One region of the Paenibacillus apis genome, then DNA from elsewhere that is predicted to be linked to it. Evidence: riboswitches for the same ligand, from Rfam matches in the RefSeq annotation. Region 1 holds a riboswitch; the other holds the start of a gene.

Region 1 (3,181 bases):
GCGACAAAATCCCCCTCATTTTCCCGGTCCTCGTCGTCCACCACAATGATGACCTTTCCGCGCATTAGCTCGTAGATCGCTTCCTCAACTCGGTCCAGCTGTATATCACTCATCTCTGCATCTCCTTCCAATCCATTCTTGATCTCGACTTATACAAATCCATGAGAATTCAAAAAGGACATATCAATGGCCGATTCGGTTCGGCGATCAGGGGCACCGCCGCTTCCGTTCATTCTGCCGTACTTAAGTAAATGCTCTACATATTTACCGATACAGTCGCATTCCAGATTTACCGTATCGCCCTCCCGTTTATGGACAAGCGCCGTCTCAGCCAGCGTATGCGGAATGATCGACACTCCAAACCCGCCATGCTCAACCATAGTGACCGTTAGGCTGATACCGTCGATTGCTATTGAGCCTTGAGGGATAATATATCTGAATATACTTTCATCAAGAGGCGCAATTTCGTAGATCACCGCATTCTGGTCCCGCTGGATTCGGGTAATCTTTCCAGTTCCATCAACATGGCCCTGGACAATATGTCCGCCGAAGCGTCCGTTTGCCGCCATGGCACGTTCCAGATTCACCGGACTGCCCGGTCTTAGCTCCTTCAGATTGGAATGACGATAGGTCTGCGGCATCACATCCACGGTGAAGTGTCCCTTATCAAAAGAGACGGCCGTGAGGCATACCCCGTTTACCGCAATACTGTCGCCGAGCTTCAACCCTTCAGTCACAACCGTTCCTGAAATTCCCAGAAGCATCGCTTCCCCCTTGCGCCCAATACTCTTCATCGTTCCTACTTCTTCAACCAGTCCCGTAAACACGGTTCTCCTCCTTTCGCTCAGGGATCCCTCTTACGCAAATGTTGTCGCCGCCGATCATTTCCACCTCAAGATCCTTGAGCCGGATACCATCCTCCATGCGATCCCAGCCCGCAAAGGTGAACGCCCCCGGCGCTTGAAATCCCCCAATCAGCTTCGGCGCGAGGAATAGAATCATCTCATCCACCAGGCCCAGCTCCAATAGCGAGCCGTTGAGGCGACCGCCTCCCTCCACCAGGATCGAAGAGATCCCCCGTGCTCCCAATTGCTTCAAGGCTAGGTTCAGATCAACCCGAGGACCTGCTCCGCAGATCAGAACCTCAATCTCCCGGTCCTGCAGCACCTTCACGCGAGCTTGATCGGCTTCTTCAGTCGTCAGCACTATGGTGTGGGCAAGACCGTCATTTAATACACGGCTCTCTGAAGGCATAGACAGCTTGGAGTCAGCGATAATCCGGATCGGCTGAATACCCGGAACCTCCAGTCGGGTCGTTAACTGCGGATCATCCGCCGCCACCGTCCCTGCGCCTACCATAATAGCCTGATGACGGTGCCGCATGGTATGCACTAACGCTCTCGCTGCTTCATTGCTGATCCATTTGCTGTCCCCGCTTCGAGAAGCAATCTTGCCGTCCAAGGTGCAGGCTGTCTTAACTGTCACATAGGGCATGCCCGTAGTAATGAATTTGTTAAAGAAACGGTTCAGCTTGATCGCGCGTTCCTTCAGAACACCTACCTCGACCGTAATGCCTGCCTCTTCAAGGAGCTTAATTCCCCGGCCGGCAACCTGCGGGTTGGGATCCTCACAAGCAACAACCACACGAGCTACCTGTCCGTGGACAAGTCGCTCAGCACAGGGTGGGGTCAATCCATGATGACTGCAGGGCTCCAGCGTGACATATACTGTGCTGCCAGCAGCTGCACTCCCAGCCATATTCAACGCGTGCACCTCAGCATGAGGCGTTCCTCGCTGCAGATGCGCTCCCATACCTATCACTGCCCCATCCTTGACGACCACAGCGCCGACGACGGGATTAACGCCTGTTTGTCCTTGCGTCCGCTCGGCCATTTGAATCGCCAGCTCCATATAGTACTCGTCATTCAGTCCGATCACATTTCCACCTCCTTCGTTCATGTGTAATAGCACAAAAAAACCTGCCGGCATCCGGCAGGGTTGAGAGTGAGTGTACGCAAATAAACTATCGTCAGGAATGTCCCTTTTCCACTATGTGAAAAACAGAACTTTCCAGCAATAATCTACACTTCAACTTAACTACACATATACAAAAAAAACGATGTGCTTCGTTGATGCGTCTCCTTCTCCCATCCAGACTATACTGTCGGTCCCGGAATCTCACCGGCTCAGCCATATACAACTCCAAGTGCTGTATACAGGTCACGGACTTGTGCGCCGTCCATCTTCATGCTTCTGGCGCCATCACCGTCGGTAGGGAATTTCACCCTGCCCCGAAGGATGCTGCTTATTGAATTGTCTCCCATGACAACATTTTACGTTTGCGATCAGTAATAGTAGTTTTGTTATAGACTGTTTCCCGCCAAAATCCTACCACGATCCGACCAATACTATCATAGGCTCTGCGGTAATGGTACCACCACAAATTGAAAAATGCAAGGACTCCCGCCGCGTCCCACAATTCGTCAAGCAGCCTGCCCCCTCGTAATAAGACTTTTGGGGTTGTTAATAAACACCAAACAAGCGGTTGTAAACCATGCAATTTCGCCTTTCTGCCAAATGGAGAGCAGGGGCTTCTAGTCTCCTTCAATGCAAAAATAGAGCCAAAACTTCGCTTCGGAAGTCTTGGCTCTACGGATTTCCGGATAAACGTTTACTCCGTGAACTTAAAATACATATGATATCGCTGATCTTGGATTTGATACAGTGGAGCAAAACGTATGCCATTCAGGGAGAAATTTAAGTCCCCTTCTGCTGTTCTCATGCGTTGCACGAATTGTTCTTCGCCGAAAGGCCATGTAATGAAATCCTCACCTTCATGGATTGCCGCCAAAGCATAAGGCCCGTAGAATACGCTTTTGATTCGGTTATCATCCGGCGTACTTTCCAATCTTAAACCAAAAGGTATGATAAGTTCTACTTGATCGCGTTCCCATGTTTGTTTAATTTGAATATACCCATCCACAATGTCTGGAGTAATTAGAACATCATTGATCTTAACGGCGATGGAGCTCTCCGCCCATTCGGGAATTCTAAAACGAATGCTGAATTCTTCTTTCCCGCCATTAATATAAAACTGTACCGTTTCACCATTTTCGCCTCTAATCCTTTTTTGGGTAACGGTAACACCTTTCTCTTTCCACGACAAAGCGGACGGTATATA
Region 2 (3,181 bases), on a different contig from region 1:
TCCATTTCTTCTTCATCTTATGTTGTCCAATTTAATGTTGGCCGGATAAGCCATTCGGCTTCAACCTTGCTCTGTATAATACCAGAAAAAGCCTGCTTTTTCGAATGGATTTTGAAAATACAAAAAGCGGCCCCGTCTGCTTTCAAGACAAGGCCGCTTCTGGTTAGAAACGTAGAATTACTATATATTATAAGGGGCAATCAGGACTGGACTGTTGCAGGCTTGCTTTGTCTGGAAATTACAAACAGCACCGTCCAGATCAACAGGAAGCCGACCGCTTGCGCCACAGTAATCTTTTCCTGAAATGCGAGCCAGTTCACAAGCACACCAACCATCGGGAAGCTTAATTCCGCAAGAGTAGCCACCGATGCTTTAGTCGTTGTCAGACCTTTATAATACACCAACAAGCTCAACAGTCCCGGCAATAATGCCTGCCCCAGCAGATTCAAGGAAAAGCCTGCAATTCCCGATGTACTGCTTGGAAAGCTCCATGCCACTCCTTCATTCCAGGTAATTGCGAGCAGCAGCGGAAGCGCCAAAATGAAGCGGAGTGCGGTCACGGTCTCATACTTCATCTGACCGACCATCAATCTCCCCATCACCGTCGAGCCGCCCCAAAATGCCGCAGCACCCAGCGATAACAGGCTGCCGACTTGAATGAACTCGTTCCAATGACCGAAAGGAATCGTAAAGCCGAATGTCAGAAAATACGTGCCGATGATGGCTACAGTGAGCAGAGACGAGAAATGCTTCGGCAGTGATTCCTTCAATAATAATCTGGCAAGAATGATTGCAAACAACGGCTGCATCTTCTGCAGCAGCAATACCGCGTTAAAATTGCCGCCCTCCAGGGCTTTCGTGAACAGGATTGTAGCGATGGCTGAGCCGCCCCAGGAGATGAACAGCAGGGCACCCGCTTGCTTCCATTTCAAGCCCAGCAGCTCCCGTCGGTTCTTCCACAGGATCGGTGCCGCAATGACCCCAATGATGGCATGCTCGAGCAGAACCAATTGAGCCGACGTAATATAATCTAGCAGAATGATCCGGAATAACGGATCCACACCCCAAAGGGCCGCTCCCAGCACAACCAGCCAGAATCCGCTCTTTGAACGCGAACCTGTTACGGTTAAAGGTGAACTTCCTTGCAGTCTTACACTTGATGCATTATCCATATTCCCTGCTCCTCTGTCTGAATATGGGGTCTCTCGCAGAAAACCCCCGACATTGACCTGAGTCAACATTCGGGGGCTGATCAAATAAGCATGGCAAAGCCCGCTAACGGGCATGCACGCCTATCTTTGATCTTCTCCCATCCGGACTTTACCGTCGGCTCTGGAATTTCACCAGATCAGTCGCCAATCTCATCGTTAGATAGACTGGAGAGTCGCGGGCTCGTGTTATCCGCAGATAACAATCACCGCCGGTCAGGAATTTCACCTTACCCCGAAGATCCATATTCATTTGAATTTTATTGTTTGTTAAGCTGATTTCATAGTACTGCGACGTTTTGTGTTCCTCTGTAACAAAAATCACAAGCGCTGCGCATTTTGTTTCTGTCTTTTCATGAAAATGAAATCATGTTTACATTATATCATTTTCATGGCAGAATGGAACCCTCTATTTCCATGAATCCTGATGCCGACCGCTCTATTCGAATGCCGGAATCGCAATTTCACTGTAATTGTCCTCCAGGAATTGCTTCACTTCCGGTCCCGACAGACGCTCTGCCAGCTTGCGGATCGGCTCTGAATCCTTGTTATCTTCACGGGCAACAAGTGTAATTGCGAACTCGGATTCCGTCGTCTCCGTCAAGAGTGCATCCTTCTTGGGAGTCAGCCCTAATGGACTTGCATAGGCTGGTGTCATAAGCGCGATATCTGCATCATCCAGCATTCTGGCCAACATCAGAAGATCGACCTCTTCAAATTTAAAGTTGTGAGGATTTTCGGTAACATCAGCAACGGTAGCTTTAATGCCAACCCCGTCCTTCAGCTTGATGTATCCCGCCTTGTCCAGCATAACAAGCGACCGTCCCAGATTCGTTGAATCGTTGGCAACGGCAACTACCGCTCCATCCGGCAACTCGTCCATGCTCTTATAGCGCTTCGAGTAAACGCCGTAGACAGCGTGATAAATCGGCTGAATGGCCACCAGATTAGAGCCCTTGCTTGCATTGTATTCCTTCATGTAGGGCACATGCTGGAAGAAGTTCGCATCCACTTCCTTGTCAGCCAAGGCATCATTGGGCTGAACATTATCGGACAGCACAACAAGCTCCAGATTAATGCCGTCCTCCTTAAGCAGCGGCTTGATTAATTCAAGCATATCCGTCATTGGCGGAATTAAAGTAGCTACTTTCAGGGTGACCTCCTGCTCCACTGCCGTGCCTTCGTTTCCTGCATTCGAGCTTGTGTCCGGTTCAGCCGCTCCGGAGGTGTTACTCTTGGCACAGCCCGCACTGATCAGCATCAGAACCACCATCAATGCCGCTATCCACCCTTTAGACCCTCTTCTTGTTCCAGTATGCTTCATCATCAACATCCTCCCACTATTCTTTAATTTCCAAGCTTTCAGCTTGTTATTTATCGCTTATCCAGCCAGCGGGACAACAAGCTCCCGAACAACTGAATAAACTGAACGATCACAATCATGAGCAGAATAACCGCCAGCATCAGTTCCGTCTCGAAGCGCTGATAGCCATAGCGAATCGCAAAATCTCCAACCCCGCCTCCGCCGACCACCCCCATCACCGTCGAGTAAGAGATGAAGCTGATCATGGAGTTGGTCAGTCCAAGAATCAGACCGGACCGTGCTTCGACCAGCAGAAACTTGAACATGATCTGCAGACGCGTAGCCCCCATCGCCCGGGCGGCTTCCAATATGCCGCGGGGAACATCATGGAGCGCTTGCTCCACCTGACGGGAATAGATCGCCAGCGATACAACGGCCAGCGGGACAGAAGCAGCAAGGGTACCGATCGCAGTGCCTACCAGCCACCGGGTTACCGGGATCATAAATACAACGAATAACAAAAAGGGAAAGGAACGAATAATGTTTACAAAGCCGTTCAATACTTGGTTCCAGAAACGGTTCTCATACAGCTGTCCCTTTGCCGAGAAAAAGAGAAGAACGCCCAGGGGCAAGCCCAGCAGAATTGCGGCGGCCAAGGAAATGCCCACCA

The links. Region 1 has a riboswitch for FMN ahead of ribD (bifunctional diaminohydroxyphosphoribosylaminopyrimidine deaminase/5-amino-6-(5-phosphoribosylamino)uracil reductase RibD). Riboswitches for the same ligand answer to the same signal wherever they lie in the genome.
Region 2: it holds a riboswitch for FMN, as region 1 does, so the genes downstream of both, KI362_RS13960 (DMT family transporter) here and ribD (bifunctional diaminohydroxyphosphoribosylaminopyrimidine deaminase/5-amino-6-(5-phosphoribosylamino)uracil reductase RibD) in region 1, are expected to answer to the same signal.

Annotation. Positions count from the first base shown of each region.
Region 1 is NZ_BORS01000008.1:167,057-170,237, forward strand. Features, by position in the region: gene KI362_RS13335 (bifunctional 3,4-dihydroxy-2-butanone-4-phosphate synthase/GTP cyclohydrolase II) at 1-113, opposite strand, end outside; gene ribE (riboflavin synthase) at 150-827, opposite strand; gene ribD (bifunctional diaminohydroxyphosphoribosylaminopyrimidine deaminase/5-amino-6-(5-phosphoribosylamino)uracil reductase RibD) at 808-1,938, opposite strand; FMN riboswitch at 2,136-2,303, opposite strand; gene KI362_RS13350 (beta-L-arabinofuranosidase domain-containing protein) at 2,672-3,181, opposite strand, start outside.
Region 2 is NZ_BORS01000009.1:41,060-44,240, forward strand. Features, by position in the region: gene KI362_RS13960 (DMT family transporter) at 201-1,172, opposite strand; FMN riboswitch at 1,298-1,455, opposite strand; gene KI362_RS13965 (MetQ/NlpA family ABC transporter substrate-binding protein) at 1,648-2,532, opposite strand; gene KI362_RS13970 (methionine ABC transporter permease) at 2,583-3,181, opposite strand, start outside.